DNA from 2 places in the Anabaena sp. 54 genome. Region 2 is predicted to be linked to the other one. Evidence: predicted binding sites of a transcription regulator. Region 2 holds the regulator's gene; the other holds the start of a gene.
What was found. The regulator NtcA, encoded in region 2, controls nitrogen genes in cyanobacteria. The targets are predictions, from matches to a motif close to TNTGTANNNNNNNNTACANA.

Region 1 (4,041 bases), on a different contig from region 2:
AAGTGTGATGATGAGAGTGATATCTGATATATTTCTACTGCATTTAAACTGACGGCTAAAAATACTGTATCTAGTCCTTTTATAAATAATTTATCTAATACTCTCCCCAGCTTGTCATCATTGAGATATTCTGCTTTTACTCCTACACCAATTAAATGTTCACAAGCAATTAATTCAAAGAATTTTGGAAACATATATAACGGCTGTGACATCATACTTAAGCCGTTCAAAATCATCGCCTTTACCACCTGACCTGCACTGACTTTTTCTCCTGGCTCTGAACCTACTAAATTATTAATTATTTCTACAATCCCTATTGAATCTACTATTCCTGCTACTATCCCTAAATGGTCTATCTTCTTCAATTCCAGGTCTTTTGTACTAAACATGGTAACAGAAACTCCATATAAGTATCTGTTACCATGTTCTCATTTTTCTGTTGATTTAAAACGTTTTTTTAGTTTTTTATAGTCATTGAGGATAAAGCTTTCAATGATTCTGGACTAGGTTTTCCATTACAATCACCTCAGAATCAAAATTTCGTACTTAGTCGTTTTATTGACTATATATCTGCTTTAATAGTAATTATTCCTATTTAGCCTCAATAAATTTTAATCACCCCTCACAGGTATTAGTTCTTATGTACTAAATATATCGGTTTTCTTGGGGTGTGACACTTGGGGGTGCGGAATGTGGGTTCCAAAACTTCAAAGTTGCTGATTGCAAAATGAAGTGGTTGAAGATCGGCATTTTGTGCCATAATGAATTTGACTCCTATTTGTTCTAAGGAATTGGAGTTCCTGATTCGCCAAAATCAGAAAAAGTATATTAAAAATGACTGTCAGCGTGGCTACCAGCTAGGCTGGCATTTAATTTAATGAATGTATAGATGTATAAGTAAAAAGCTCTATTACACCCACGTTCTAAGAGTAGCACTCAATGTGGATGACTGTCAATGGAATTATGGAATTTTTGCACAAACCTGGCCATTATCATATTTATTATATGTTGACATAATCATAAAAGATTGTCAACAGATTACCCAAGATACAACTAAAACCCTTATCCCGTAATAAATACTGGCATCATTTATTAACATTTTAGGTATTTTTTATAATGTCTGGCTTTTTGCCTTTATTTTTGAACATAGTTTTGATGTTTAATTAATAGTTCGGCATACGATAGGACTCTTATTTGATTTCTGAACAGAATTTCAGATAAAACCCTTATTTAACGCGATTTTCCCTCTCAGTATACGTTCAAGATTCAAGGTTGATTGTTTTGGTTGTGCGATTTGCGGCCACTGCCTAACCTTCAATCTGACACCTGATTGCTTGATTAGTTAATCTAAAACTCTGTCAATTCGTTAAAAATAGATCCCCGACTTCTCAAAGAAGTCGGGGATCTGAGTCTTACTTAATCACAAGTATCAAATTAAACAGCAGCTAATTCTGGAGTCGGACGCTTACTGTTACGGATATTGGTAATCGCCTCAGCATAATCAGGAGCATTGAACACAGCCGAACCCGCTACAATAGCATTAGCGCCAGCTTCCAAAACTTGCCAAGTATTATTAGCTTTTAGTCCCCCGTCAACTTCAATCCAAGGATCTAAACCGCGTTCATCGCACATTTGACGCAACTTGCGGATTTTAGGAACTACGCTAGGAATGAAGCTTTGACCACCAAAACCGGGGTTAACGCTCATAATTAGCACTAAATCGCACAATTCTAGGACGTATTCAATTAACTCCAAAGGTGTACCCGGATTGAGTACAACTCCAGCTTTCTTACCGAGTTCTCTGATTTGTCCAAGAGTGCGGTGCAGGTGAGGAGATGCGTTGTGTTCTGCGTGGATAGAAATAATATCAGCACCGGCTTTAGCAAAACCTTCTACATACTTTTCTGGTTCCACAATCATCAAGTGGACATCCAGTGGTTTGGTTGTAACTGGACGAATCGCCTCCACAATCAGAGGACCTATTGTAATATTAGGGACAAAACGTCCATCCATTACATCAACGTGAATCCAATCTGCTCCCGCTTTGTCTACGGCGCGAATATCGTCACCCAGACGGCTAAAATCTGCTGATAGGATAGATGGAGCGATAACTATAGGCTTTTGAGATGAATTTTGGGTCATGGCTAGTGGGTTTTAAGCGTCTTCGTCTGTAGGCATTGTAACAAAATATGGAGAAATTATTAAAAATTAATTCAAAATTCAAATTTTTCAGAAAACTTTTCCCTGTTCCCTAAAAATATGAGTAAAAATTGGCTACTTTTTTGGAGTGTAGGTTTTTCTTGCTTGACTTTACCCGTCTGTGCTGGGGTGAAGTTGGCAAATTTTTTAGGTGCTAATGGTATTGATGCGCTGAAGCTACATCAAGCTCCTTATAATTTGACTGGGCGGAAAATTGCCATTGGTCAAGTAGAAATTGGTCGTCCGGGGATGTTTGGCTGGGATAAAGCCGTATCTAAAAATCGGGCTGTATCTCCATTTGCAGTGTTTTCACGCAACGTCCCGGCTAAATCAAATGTTGGTGTTGATCCTCATGCTTATAATGTTTCTGGCGTGATGGTGAGTCAAGATAAGGCTTTTCCTGGTGTCGCACCAAACGCCAGACTGTATTCTTCTGCTGTCGGATCTACAAAAAAAATCGGTCAACCAGAGGAGTGTTTATCAGCACAACATATTGCATTACAAAATGGTGGTGATGTGCGGGCGATTAATTTTAGTTTTGGTGAACCTCTTGAACGTGATCCTCGACCAGAAGCTATGTTAGATGGTAATGCTTTACTAACATTATGTATTGACTGGTCTAGCCGTGTTCATGATGTTGTCTATTCCATTGCTGGTAATCAAGGCAAAGGCGGGATTCCTATTCCTACAGATAATTTTAACGCAATTAATGTGGCTTTTTCTTCAGAACGCAAGGGAATTTTTAATAAAGTTCACGTTTCTAATTTGGCGAGTATTAATCAAGGTATAGAAAATCGGTTGGCTGGGAAAGAATTTAATATTGGGGGAAGAAGTGCAATTAGTTTAGTTGCACCTGGGACGAATATTCCTTTACTTAATCCTGATGGTAAGTTAAATAAATCTACAGGTACGAGTTTTGCTGCACCACAAGTCACGGCTACTGTGGCATTATTACAGGAATTTGTGGATAGACAGTTACGAATTAAACAAGCAAATTGGACTATTGATGCTCGTCGTCATCAAGTCATGAAAGCAATATTACTTAATTCTGCGGACAAGATTCAAGATAGTGGTGATGGTTTACGGTTGGGAATGACGAGGACTTTAATTGATAAACAAAATCAAGATTGGTTAGTTTCTAATGCTTACAAAAATTCCAAAATTCCCCTGGATGCTCAAATGGGAGCAGGTCATTTAAATGCTTTTCGAGCTTATCAACAGTTGAATGGTGGTGAATGGAAACCTAATACACCAGTTCCGCATATTGGTTGGGATTATGGTACTGTTAATGCTAATTCTTCTAAAGAATATGCTTTGCAAAAGAGTTTGAAACAAAATAGTTTTGTGGCTATTACTTTAAGTTGGGATCGTTTGGTGGAGTTGAATGATAAAGATAATAATCAGGAATATGATATAGGGGAAACATTTATAGATAAAGGATTAAATAATCTTGATGTCTATTTAGTTAAGGAAAATGGGAAAAATAATGAAGTTGTGGTTTGTGATTCTGTGAGTGAAGTTGATAGTGTGGAACATATTTTTTGTCCAGTTCCTACTAATGGTAACTATAAGATTCGGGTGCAATTCAAGAAGCAGGTGAATGAAGCTACTCAACCTTATGCTTTAGCTTGGTGGACTGTAGGTGAAAGGTGATAGATACAACAAAGTTCAGCAGATTAGCGTTTAATTTGTTGAGGAAAGTCAGGAACTAACAAAGAGTTTTCTAATTCACCTTGTTGATTATAGAACCTGATTTCACCTTGTTCATTACATAACCATACTTCAATTGCTTGAGCTTCTAAATATAATTGTTTCTTAAATTCCATTTCATCAATAGTATTG
Region 2 (4,041 bases):
CCCCCACATCCCCTACATCCCCCACATCCCCTACATCCCCTACATCCCCATAATTTCATATCCCGCATCTACATACAGGATTTGTCCAGTAATACCGCTTGCTAAATCACTGCATAAGAAAGCTGCTGTATTGCCTACCTCTAGTTGAGTGACGGTGCGACGGAGTGGTGCTACTTTTTCGACGTGATGAATCATATCCAAAATGCCACCAACGGCTGAAGACGCTAAGGTGCGAATAGGTCCAGCAGAAATACCATTGACGCGAATATTATCGGGTCCGAGTTCCGCTGCCAAGTAGCGAACACTGGCTTCTAAACCAGCTTTAGCCACACCCATGACATTATAGTTAGGAATTGCTCGAACTGCTCCCAAATATGTAAGAGTAATAATACTTCCGCCTTCAGTCATTAAAGGTTTAGCTGCACCGCTTAACTGTACCAGTGAATAGGTGCTAACTTCCAGAGCCGTATTGAAACCAGAACGAGAAGTTTGACTAAAACCTCCGGTCAAATCTTCTTTTTTTGCAAAGGCTAAACAATGCACTAGAATATCTATTTTCCCCCATTCTTGCCGGATGGTTTCAAAAGTAGATTGAATTTGCTCGTCATTTTCAACATTGCAGGGCAGAAATAGGCTAGGACTGAGCGTTTCTACCAATTCAGAAACTTTTTTTTCCATTTTACCCTTGTCATCTGGCAAGTAGGTAATGCCCAAATTAGCCCCGGCTTTGTGTAGTTGTTGGGCAATTCCCCAAGCGATAGAACGGTTATTGGCAATACCTGTAACTAGGGCATTTTTTCCAGATAGATTGAGCATAGAAATTGCTAATTTAATTCATCATTAGGAGCATACTAGAATCTGAGCCTAGTTTGACTGCATCGGGCTAGGGATTTTCCAAAATGCTCCATAAGCAAGCAGTAAGCCCCAAAAAATCATGCCCATGTTTACAAAAATTCTCAAGAAATTGACAATTTTTAGAGGCAAAACTTTTGGAGTATAATTGGTGAAACTACTTATCAATAATTACTAGCTAAACGGAACAACAATTATGTATCATTATAAACGGAAGGCTAGGAATTCCGCGTTTAGGTATAGGAAAAAACAGCAAGGTTAATGGTGATTTATTGATTTTTCGGGTGTATTCTTAGGTAATTAGTTTTTGTTTTTCTGGCATTGGGTAGGGGAAGGGAGAAATGATAGTGACACAAGATAAAGCCCTAGCAAATGTTTTTCGTCAAATGGCGACCGGGGCTTTTCCTCCGGTAGTGGAAACATTTGAACGGAACAAGACGATCTTTTTTCCGGGAGATCCTGCTGAACGAGTTTATTTTCTTCTCAAGGGTGCTGTGAAACTCTCAAGGGTGTACGAGGCAGGAGAAGAAATAACGGTGGCTCTGCTGCGAGAAAATAGCGTCTTTGGTGTGCTGTCGTTGCTGACAGGCAATAAGTCTGATCGATTTTATCATGCAGTGGCATTTACTACTGTAGAATTGCTTTCAGCCCCAATTGAACAAGTTGAACAGGCACTGAAGGAAAACCCAGAGTTATCAATGTTAATGCTGCGAGGTCTTTCTTCGCGGATTTTGCAGACGGAGATGATGATTGAAACTCTTGCTCACCGTGATATGGGTTCAAGGTTAATTAGTTTCTTGTTGATTCTTTGTCGAGATTTTGGCGTTCCTTGCGCTGATGGTATTACCATTGATCTGAAGTTATCCCATCAGGCGATCGCTGAGGCAATTGGCTCTACTCGCGTTACAGTCACTAGACTGCTGGGAGATCTACGCGAGAAGAAAATGATTTCCATTCATAAAAAGAAGATTACTGTGCATAAACCTGTTGCTTTAAGTAAGCAATTTACTTAAAAGTTATGGGTAAATGGAGTTGGCACGGCTTCTATTTTTGAGGTAATGCGGTCTTAGGGTCTCCCTAAGTAGCGTCACTACCATAGAGATTAAACCGTTAATTTGGAGGAAAGTCCTAAAATTGTATAATTCCTACTTTTGCCTAACTCCATTTACTCACAGACAATGGTTGAACGTAGTAGGCTGTATCTGTCAGCATTGCGGTAGTTAAAAATGGCCACCGGGTACATCCTTATTGCAGCAATTCTTATTTTGGGAGGCGTAATTGCTACCGTTGGCGATCGCATCGGCACACGAGTTGGCAAAGCTCGTCTCTCACTTTTCAATTTACGTCCGAAAAAAACTGCTGTAATTGTGACTATTTTTACAGGCGGTCTAATTTCTGCATCAACTTTAGCAATTCTCTTTGCGGCTGATGGCGGATTGCGAAAGGGCGTATTTGAATTAGAGGATATTCAAAGAGATTTGGGGAACAAGCGGGAACAACTAAAAATCGCAGAAGCGCAAAAAAGTCAGGTTGAGAGTGAGTTAAATAAAGCCAAACAAGAACAAAGTCAAGCACAGGAAGAATTACAGAAAATTAATAAGTCATTACAGGCAGCAAATACTAAACAAAAGACCACACAAGCTCAACTCAATCGCACTCTTAATCAGCAAGCCAAAACCCAAGCCCGACTTAATGCAACTCAAAGCCATCTTGGTGGAATTGTGATTCAGTATCAACAGGCAAGAAGTGAATTACAAACTCTTTATAATCAGCGACAAACATTACAAACGGCAGTAGAAGAGTTAAAGGCGGAACGGAAAAGATTATACGCTGAAGCAAAACAGGCAATTGATGAAGCGAAGACGGTAATTGAAAAACGCGATCGCAAAATTGTTAAATTAGATAAACTTATTCAAAATCGTAACCTCGAAATTAAACAGCGGGAAGAAGTTATTATGACTAGAGAATCTCGCTTAAAAGAATTAGAGAAACAACAACAATTTTTAGAGCAGGAAGTAGCCAGACTAGAAAAATATTATCAGTCCTATCGTGACCTCCGCTTGGGTAAACTAGCCTTAGTAAAGGGCCAAGTAATAGCGGCAGGATTAATTACTGTAGACAAGCCTGATGCAGCACAGCAGGCAATTATCCAAATTCTTCAGGAAGCTAACCGCAATGCCAATATTCAATTAACTGAACCTGGTGCTATTCCGGCTAATAAAGAAATACTCCGTGTCACTAAAGATCAGGTTAAAGCACTAGTTGCACAAATTAAAGATGGTCGAGAATATGTAGTCCGAATTTTCTCCGCAGGTAACTATGTCAGAGGTGAAAAGCAAATAGAATTTTTTGCAGATGCAGCGAGAAATCAACTCGTATTTTCATCAGGGGAAGTGCTGGCTACTACTACAGCGGATTTAAAAAATATGACATCTGAACAAATGCGTCAACGCTTAGATTTACTAATTTCCGCTTCCCAGTTTCGCGCCCGCAATGCGGGAATTGTCGAAAGTGTCCAAATAGAAGGAACTTTTCCGCGCTTTGTTACCCAATTACAGCAAACGGAACAGGAAGTAGAAATCAAAGCTGTAGCCGCAGAAAATACTTATACTGTAGGTCCGCTAAGAGTCAAGTTAGTAGCCCTCTTGAATGGACAAATTCTTTTTAGTACGTGAAGAATTTAATTAAAGATTGAAAATTACTACAATCAATATTGGGCGCAGACCCTGCGCCCCTACGTAAATAATGACTAATACACAACCTGTAATTTTAGGATTTGATCCCGGTCGTGATAAATGCGGGATTGCGGTGATGGGATTGGATAGACAACTATTTTATCATCAAGTTGTTTTGGCAAATGAGGCGATCGCTAATATTGAAACACAACTGCAAAAATTCCCTGTATCCTTAATGGTGATGGGAGATCAAACAACGGCTAAAAAGTGGAAACAGCAACTTAATCAGGAATTAAGCAAACCCACCAATATCATTTTAGTTGATGAACGTTATTCCACTTTACAAGCACGCGATCGCTATTGGCAGATGTATCCACCCCAAGGCATCACTAAACTATTACCCAAGGGTTTGCGTCAACCCCCCCGGCCAATAGATGACATTGTGGCCATTCTCCTGATTGAACGATATCTTAACCGACTAACTGACAACTAATTTACAATTCAGCCCGAATTG

Region 1: rpe (ribulose-phosphate 3-epimerase) is a predicted target of NtcA. The motif match lies at 2,168-2,187, and genes of this name have one in related genera.

What each region holds. Positions count from the first base shown of each region.
Region 1 is NZ_JAAVWA010000002.1:62,394-66,434, forward strand. It holds gene HEQ36_RS02765 (IS1634 family transposase) at 1-389, opposite strand, end outside; gene rpe (ribulose-phosphate 3-epimerase) at 1,435-2,142, opposite strand; gene HEQ36_RS02775 (S8 family serine peptidase) at 2,260-3,852, shown strand; gene HEQ36_RS02780 (Uma2 family endonuclease) at 3,876-4,041, opposite strand, start outside.
Region 2 is NZ_JAAVWA010000020.1:89,556-93,596, reverse strand. It holds gene fabI (enoyl-ACP reductase FabI) at 40-816, opposite strand; gene ntcA (global nitrogen regulator NtcA) at 1,194-1,865, shown strand; gene HEQ36_RS17470 (DUF3084 domain-containing protein) at 2,079-3,527, shown strand; gene HEQ36_RS17465 (pre-16S rRNA-processing nuclease YqgF) at 3,598-4,020, shown strand; gene HEQ36_RS17460 (DUF3146 family protein) at 4,022-4,041, opposite strand, start outside.